Regions from separate parts of the Micromonospora sp. BL1 genome, predicted to be linked through region 1. Evidence: predicted binding sites of a transcription regulator. Region 1 holds the regulator's gene; the other holds the start of a gene.
What was found. Region 1 encodes HspR, which represses chaperone genes until heat shock. Its sites were predicted from a motif close to TTGAGTNNNNNNNACTCAA; they were not measured.

Region 1 (4,161 bases):
ACGCGGAGATCGTGGACGAGGACAAGAAGTGACTTCCGGTCCCGGACACGATTCGCACGGCAGAGGGATGAGGTAACCGCATGACGGACAAGCCACGAGCGGCCGACCCGGGTGCCACCGGGTCGGCGCCGGGCGCCGGCAAGGACACCGGCGACGAACCCCGGGTCGTCATCCGCGACAAGCGCAAGCTCGGCAAGGTGACCGAGCAGCCGGCGAACGACGCCTCGGCGGCCGACGCGGCCGCCGACGCGCCCGCCGAAGGGCTGGTCGAGGAGGCCGAGGTCGTGGTCGACGAGATCGGCGGCGAGGCCGAGGTCGGCGGTCCGACCGTGGTCGACTCGCCCGCCGAGCCGAAGGGCGGGACCGGCACGGACGCGCCGCTCGGTGCCGAGCTGGAGTCGCTCCGCACCGACCTGGAGGAGCGCACCCGCGACCTCCAGCGGGTGACCGCGGAGTACGCCAACTACCGCAAGCGGGTCGACCGGGACCGCAACCTGGTCCAGGAGCAGGCCACCGGGGCTGTGCTCACCGCGCTGCTGCCGATCCTCGACGACCTGGACCGGGCCCGCGAGCACGGCGACCTGGTGGGCCCGTTCGGCAGCGTGGCCGAGCAGCTCACCGGCGCGCTCACGAAGTTCGGCCTGACCGCGTTCGGCGAGAAGGGTGACCCGTTCGACCCGACCCGGCACGAGGCGGTGGCGCACCAGACCTCCGCCGACGTGACGGAGCCGACCTGCGTGCAGGTCATGCGGCGCGGCTACCAGCTCGGCGAGCGGCTGCTGCGGCCCGCCATGGTCGCGGTCGCGGACCCGGAGTAGTGCCGACCCGTGACGTCCCGCCCGCCCGCACCGGGCGGGCGGGACGACCGGGATTCGACCCGTGGAAGGGGGTGGACCGGTGAGTTCCAAGGACTGGATCGAGAAGGACTACTACGCCGCGTTGGGCGTGGACAAGTCCGCCTCCTCGGACGAGATCAAGAAGGCGTACCGCAAGTTGGCCCGGGAGTCGCACCCGGACCACAACCCCGGCGACACCGGCGCGGAGGAGCGGTTCAAGACCGTCTCCGAGGCGTACGCGGTGCTCGGTGACGAGAAGAAGCGCCGCGAGTACGACGAGATGCGCTCGCTGTTCGGCTCCGGCGCCTTCCGGCGCAGCGCCCGCGGCGCGGGCCAGCCGGGCGGCATGCCGTTCGACGTCTCCGACCTGTTCGGCGGCGGCGCCGGCGCCGGCGACAACCGGTTCAGCGGCGGCGGCTTCACCGACCTGTTCAGCTCGATCTTCTCCGGCGGCGGAGGCGGCGGTGGCCCGGCGCGTCCGCGCGGCCCGGCCCGCGGCCGGGACGTCGAGACCGAGGTGGCGCTCGACTTCGAAGACGCGGTACGCGGCGTCACGCTGCCGCTGACGCTGCGCGCTCCCGGGGTCTGCGACACCTGCCACGGCAACGGCGCGAAGCCCGGCACCCAGCCGGTGGCCTGCCCGGTCTGCCACGGCGCCGGGGTGACCACTCGCAACCAGGGGTCGTTCAGCTTCTCCGAGCCGTGCCGCAACTGCCAGGGCGTCGGCACGATCGTCGAGGAGAAGTGCCCGGAGTGCCACGGCACCGGCGGGGTCACCAAGACCCGCACGCTGAACGTGCGCTTCCCGGCCGGTGTGGCCGACGGGCAGCGGATCCGCCTGGCCGGCCGGGGTGAGCCCGGCGAGCGGGGCGGTGCGGCGGGTGACCTGTTCGTACAGGTGAAGGTCCGCCCGGACGAGCTGTTCGGGCGTACCGGGGACGACCTGACCCTGACCGTCCCGATCACGTACGCCGAGGCGGTTCTCGGCACGGACCTGCGCGTACCGACCCTGGACGGGACGGTGACCCTGCGGGTGCCACCGGGTACGCCCAGCGGGCGGGTGCTGCGCGCCCGCGGCAAGGGCGTCGTACGCAAGGACGGCCGCGCCGGTGACCTGCTGGTCACGCTCGACGTGGTGGTCCCGGCGAAGGTGTCGGACGAGGCGCGGGCGGCGCTGGAGACCTTCGCGGCGCAGACTCCGCCCGCCGCGCGGGAACATCTCGACGCGCGGGTACGTCGATTCAGTTGAGGTCGGCAGCGGAGGTGAGCGGGCATGTCGGAGGAGTACGTCGGCTCGGGTGACCCGGCCTACGAGGCCAAGGTCTTGATGATCTCGGTGGCCGCGCGGATGGCGGGGATGCACCCCCAGACGCTGCGCCAGTACGACCGGCTGGGCCTGGTGCAGGCCGGCCGGGCGTCCGGTGGCGGTCGCCGGTACAGCGTCCGGGACGTGGTGCTGCTCCGCGAGGTGCAGCGGCTCAGCCAGGACGACGGGATCAACCTGGCCGGGGTCAAGCGGATCATCGCGCTGGAGCGGCTGCTCGAAGAGGCGCAGCAGCGGGTGGCCCGGCTGGAGGCGGAACTCGACGCCGCGTACCGGCGGATCGCCGAGCTGGAGTCGCTCGGCGGCTTCCCCCGTGGCGACCTCGTGCCCACCAACCGCACGTCCACCGCGCTCGTCGTCTGGCGTCCGCGCCGCGCTCCCGACCGCTGACCTCGTACCTGAAGGCCGGCGCGCCCCGCTCCCCCGGGGCCGCGCCGGCCTTCGTCGTCCCCCGGGCGGTTCGCGGGCCGGGTCAGGGGAAAGCGGCGTACGGCAGGGTGGGGTCAACTACGCTTTTCCGCAGGGGCAAAAGCCCCAAAGCGGATTCCGGGCTGGCGGGGGGAGTCATGACGGAACCGGCGAAGAAGGTGGCCGAGCGCGCGGAGGAACGGCTGGAGAAGGTGGCCGAGAACGTCCGCGAGCGGTTCGACCGGGTCACCGAGGGACGCTTCAGCGACAAGGTCAAGGAAGGGCGCTTCGCCGACCAGACGGACCACGGCGTGGACCGGGCGCGGGACGACGAGCGGCGCAAGAAGCAGGGCGGGTCGACCTGACGATCCGCCGACGTGCGGGCCGGGATCCACGGGGGATCCCGGCCCGTTCGCCGTGCCGAGGCTGTTCAGGGCGGCCGTCAGAGGCGGCGGTTCTCGCGGACCAGGCCGCCCTCGCACCAGTCCCGGTAGACGAAGAGATCCGGCCGGGCGAGCAGCACCCGGCTGTTGTGCGCCCAGTTGCGCATCAGGTCGTCGCCGGACTTCTCGGCCTGCTCGACCAGCTTGCGGAACCGGCGCTTGGGGTGGGCGCGGAAGTTCGTCCGGATGCCGTCGGCGGCGTAGATGTAGAGGCAGTGCAGCGTGAACCGCCGCGCCGGGCAGCCCTGGTCCATCGCCAGATCGAACAGCGTCTGCACCAGGTGGTCACCGGCGACCAGCAGGTCCCAGTCGGGCGGCATCGAGGTCAGCGGCACCGAATCCGGTTGATAGGCCCACGCCCGAAGCTCGGCGGGCGAGGGATCGACCGGATTGGCGAAGCCGCGGAACGTCTCTTCCTGCACGCTCACCGGCCGACCTTCCGCTTGCGCTGGCGGGGGCGCAGGCCACCCGCGGACCCTGGCTGCTGGGCCGAAACGTTAACGCGGTTGGACGGAGCAGGGGTAGACCTTCCCGGGATCAATTTGACAACGCCGGGCCGGATCTGCCCCACGGCTGATCCGGCCCGGCACCGGGTCAGTCGCCGGCGGCCAGGGGTAGCGGCGCGGGCGGCCGTGCGGCGGCGGCGCGGCTGCGCAGCCACTGCTTGAACCACGGGGTGTCGGGCAGCCGGGCGAGCAGCGGCCCGGTCACCACCGTGATCAACACGTACGCGGTGGCGAGCGCGGCGAGCTTCGGCTCCACCGGGTAGATGGCCGCGACGGCCAGCCCGGCGATGACGATGGAGAACTCGCCGCGCGGGGTCAGCGCCAGGCCGGCCCGCCAACGTCCGGGCTCGGCGATCCCGGCCCGGCGGGCGGCCAGGTAGCCGGTGGCCACCTTCGTCGCCATGGTCACCACTGCCAGCAGCAGCGCGGGCAGCAGTACCGGCGGCATGTCCAGCGGGTTGGTCACCAGCCCGAAGAACACGAAGAAGACCGCGGCGAACAGGTCACGCAGCGGGGAGAGTAGCTCGGTCGCGTGGTGCGCCACCGGCCCGGACAGCGCGATGCCCACCAGGAACGCACCGACCGCCGCGGACACCTGGAGCTTGGCCGCGACACCGGCGACCAGCAGGGTCAGGCCGAGCACC
Region 2 (4,161 bases), on a different contig from region 1:
GTGCACCGGCGCGGCGTCCTCGGCGAGCGCGACGGCGACCTTGCGCAGGATCTTCGCGAGGGCCCGTTCGAGCTGCCGGACGCCGGCCTCCCGGGTGTACTCGCCCGCGATCAGCGCCAGCGCCTCGTCGGCGACGTCGACCTCGTCGGCGGTCAGCCCGGCCCGGTCCCGCTGCCGGGGCAGCAGGTGGTCCCGGGCGATGGCGACCTTCTCGTCCTCGGTGTAGCCGTCCAGCGCGACGAGTTCCATCCGGTCCAGCAGCGGGCCGGGGATCGCCTCGACCACGTTGGCGGTGGCCAGGAACAGCACGTCGGACAGGTCGAGGTCGACCTCCAGGTAGTGGTCGCGGAACGTGTGGTTCTGCGCCGGGTCGAGCACCTCCAGCAGGGCCGCCGCCGGGTCACCGGAGTAGCCGGCGGCCAGCTTGTCGACCTCGTCGAGCAGCACGACCGGGTTCATCGAGCCGGCCTCGCGCAGCGCCCGCACGATCCGGCCGGGCAGCGCGCCGACGTAGGTGCGCCGGTGGCCGCGGATCTCCGCCTCGTCCCGGACACCGCCGAGGGAGACGCGGACGAAGTTGCGGCCCAGCGCCCGGGCGACCGACTCGCCGAGGCTGGTCTTGCCGACACCGGGCGGGCCGGCCAGGGCCAGCACCGCGCCGGAGCCGCGTCCGCCGACCACGCCGAGGTTGCGCTCCGCGCGCCGGTTGCGCACCGCGAGGTACTCCAGGATGCGGTCCTTCACGTCGGCCAGGCCGGCGTGGTCGGCGTCGAGCACGGCCCGGGCCGCGGCCAGGTCCGTGTTGTCCTGGGTACGCGTGCTCCACGGCATCTCCAGGACGGTGTCCAGCCAGGTGCGGATCCAGCCCGCCTCGGGTGAGGCGTCGCTTGCCCGCTCCAGCTTGCCGACCTCGCGCAGCGCCGCCTCGCGTACCTTCTCCGGCAGGTCGGCGGACTCCACCCGGGAGCGGTAGTCGGCGGAGCCGTCCGGCTCGTCCTCGCCGAGTTCCTTGCGGATCGCGGCGAGCTGCTGGCGGAGCAGGAACTCCCGCTGGGACTTCTCCAGCCCTTCGCGGACGTCGCTGTTGATCTGCTCGGTGACCTCCTGCTCGGCCAGGTGTTCCTTCACCCAGCCGACGAGCAGTTCCAGCCGGGCGGTGACGTCCGGCGCGGCGAGCAGTTCGGTCTTCTGCGTCAGGCTGAGCCAGGGCGCGTAACCGGCCGAGTCGGCCAGCTCGGACAGGTCGGTCATCCGCTCCATGGCGTCGATCACCTGCCAGGCGCCGCGCTGTTGCAGCACGGACGTCATGAGCGCGCGGTACTCGCGGGCGAGTTCCCGGGCGCGGCCCGCCGGTGCGGGCTCGTCGAGTGCGGTCGCCTCGACCCAGAGCGCGGCGCCGGGGCCGGGCACGCCGGAGCCGATACGGGCGCGGGCCAGACCGCGGATGACCGCCGCCGGCTCGCCGCTCGGCAGCCGGCCCACCTTCTCGATCGTGGCGACCACGCCGACGGAGCCGTACTCGCCGTCGATGCGGGGTACGGCCAGGAGTTCCTTGTCGCCGGTGGCGCGCGCCGCGTCGACGGCGGCCTGGGTGGTCGGGTCGAGGGTCACCGGGATGACCATCCCGGGCAGCAGGACGGCGTCGGTCAGAGGAAGTACCGGAAGAGTTGCCATCGAACACCTGCCATCACGTTGGTTGAGCGTGTCTGGCTCAAGTAACAAAACGTGTCCCTTGTTCCGGGTTGTGACCCACGCCACTCTCGAGCGCCTCGTTCCCGCGCCGCGCACCCAATGGCGGCACCGTTTACCGCGACCCGCCGAATGGAAACAGCCGACTATTGTTGCGGAATTACCGCGCGGTAGGTCAAACTCTTAGCCACACCCCGCCCGACACAGGGAGTAATGGCGATGGCAAGGAAAGTAATCACCGTTCTGACCGACGACCTCGACGGCGGAAAGGCCGATCGGACCGTCGAGTTCAGCCTGGACGGCGTGGCGTACACGATCGACGTCTCCGACGAGAACGCGGGCGTCCTGCGCAAGGCGCTGGATCCGTACATCAGCGCTGGCAGGCGAATCGGCCGGGGAGCGACCGAGGTCACCCGCGGCGCCCGCCGCACCTCCCGGCCGAGCACCTCGGGAATGGACCGCGAGCAGAACCGCGCCATCCGGGAATGGGCCGCCAAGAACGGGTTCGAGATTTCCGAGCGCGGGCGCATCCCGGTGTCGGTGGTCGAGGCGTACAAGAACCGCTGACCGTCACCGGTTCACCGTCGGGCATCCCGGGGTCACGCTGAGAAATCGGTGTGGCCCCGATCGGCTTTCTGTGGTCGGCGCTTTTCATCCGGCTGGATACCGCCGGCACGAAATTTCTTCCGGGATCACCTCCCACCGTGCCGTACGCGGGAACGGCCGCGGCCGCCCGGAGAAGTCCCCCGGACGGCCGCGGCCGTTCGCCGGCTCAGTTGACCCGGATGCGCACCACGTCGATGGCGGGGGTCTGGTTGGCCCGCTCCATCATCGGGATGCGGTGCGAGCCGTCACCGGCCCAGACCGCGCACTGCGCCACGCCCGACTGCGCCAGGCCCGGGATCTGGATCAGCACGTCGTCCGGCTGATCACCGCCCCGCCCGTCCTCGGTGGCGACGAAGAAGGCCGGCACGTCCTGCGGGTTCGGAGGCTGCCGGGTGCTGCCGAGCATCCGGCAGGCGGTGTGGAAGTGACCGCGTACCAGGCCCTGACCGTTGAGCAGCGAGCTCTCCAGGTAGTAGCCACCCTGGCCGGCGGCGAGGAAGCGGTCGCGCACCAGGTTCTTGGTGGTGACCCGGAGCGTGAACGGCTGGTTGCGCCGCACCTGGTTCGGGAACTGCGTGATCAGCAGCGACGGGTTGTTCGCCGCGGCGCCCACCTCACCGAATGCGGTGCTCACGCACCGGTTGCCGTTCTGGAAACCGTCGTGCGCCTGGAGCTGGCTGCCGGAGCAGTCCTTGGCGAGCACGTTCAGGCCGTTGCCGCCGCCGTTGTTCTGGCCACCGCCGTTGTTGTTCCCGCCGCCGTTCTGGCCGCCGTTCTGGCCCCCGTTGTTGCCGCCGTTGTTGTTGCCGCCGTTCTGGCCGCCGCCGGTGCCGGGAGTGTCGGTCAGCGCGCACTGGGCGAGCTGGTCCAGGCCCTGCGGGCGCTGGGCGACCCGGCCGATGGCGGTGGCGATCCGGTTGAGCGCCGCGGTGCGCTTGTCCGCGAGCGGACGCAGGATCGCGTTGTTGATGAAGTCGCCGCCGTTGCGGCCGTCCGCGGCGAGCCGCCGGTTCGCGTCGGCGATCTGCGACTCCAGCAGCGCCAGGGTGCGGTCCACCTCGGCGCGCGCCCGGTCGGGCACCTGCGGCAGCCGGCCGCGGACGTCCGGGCAGGCCACGGTCGGGGTGCCCGCGCCGGCGCCGCCCGCGTTGGTCTGCTGGCACTCGGCCGGTGACATCTGGCCGTCGCCCCAGTGACTGCGGACCCAGCGGCCGTTCTGCCAGGTGCGGGTGGTGCTGCCCTGGCCGTTCGGGGCGGTCGCGCCCGGGCTCGCGGGCACGCAGGACGCCGACGCGGCGCGGGTGGTCGTCCGCCGGTCCTGGGCGGACGAGATCTGGGTGACGGCGACGATGCCGCCGAAGACCGCGAGCGTGCCGACAACCGCCAGCAACCGCTTGCTCCGCGCGTTACCGGATGACCGGCGCGCCCGTGTGGACCTGCGCATCGAATTGCTCTCCTTCTCGATCCGGTAGTTGACTGGTGATCCCGGCGGACCGACGAATTCGGGGTGTGAGATCACTGCGACGCTCGGTCGCACGTCAATGGCCGACGATGCCCTTTCCGCACCGTCTCCGCGCCGTCGGCGGCGCGGCGGGGAAGATCTGCGTCCATTCCCGATGAGGTACGGAGCGCCGTCGGCGAAGGTTCAACCGGAGATCGGAAAAAAAAATCGAAAGTCGCCGTCGTCGCCGGCGAGGACGGTTCAGTCGGCGCAGAGGTGATCGAAGGCGAAGCCGCCGTCGAAGGAGTCCCGCCGCGCGGCCAGCGCGCGTACCCGCCGGAGAAGCTCGTCACGGTCCAGCAGGGACGGCGCGGCGGCCTCGAGGTCACGCAGCCGCTCCCCCAGCGCCACCACGGCCAGGTCCT

Region 2: a site for HspR is predicted at 1,697-1,715, ahead of lon (endopeptidase La). Genes of this name have one in related genera too.

What each region holds. Positions count from the first base shown of each region.
Region 1 is NZ_RCVK01000303.1:5,200-9,360, reverse strand. Features, by position in the region: gene dnaK (molecular chaperone DnaK) at 1-32, shown strand, start outside; gene grpE (nucleotide exchange factor GrpE) at 81-818, shown strand; gene dnaJ (molecular chaperone DnaJ) at 898-2,085, shown strand; gene EAD96_RS22795 (heat shock protein transcriptional repressor HspR) at 2,110-2,550, shown strand; gene EAD96_RS22790 (hypothetical protein) at 2,727-2,933, shown strand; gene EAD96_RS22785 (hypothetical protein) at 3,011-3,439, opposite strand; gene EAD96_RS22780 (cation:proton antiporter) at 3,606-4,161, opposite strand, start outside.
Region 2 is NZ_RCVK01000316.1:9,856-14,016, forward strand. Features, by position in the region: gene lon (endopeptidase La) at 1-1,674, opposite strand, end outside; gene EAD96_RS23835 (Lsr2 family protein) at 1,909-2,256, shown strand; gene EAD96_RS23840 (hypothetical protein) at 2,462-3,685, opposite strand; gene EAD96_RS23845 (DUF2726 domain-containing protein) at 3,998-4,161, opposite strand, start outside.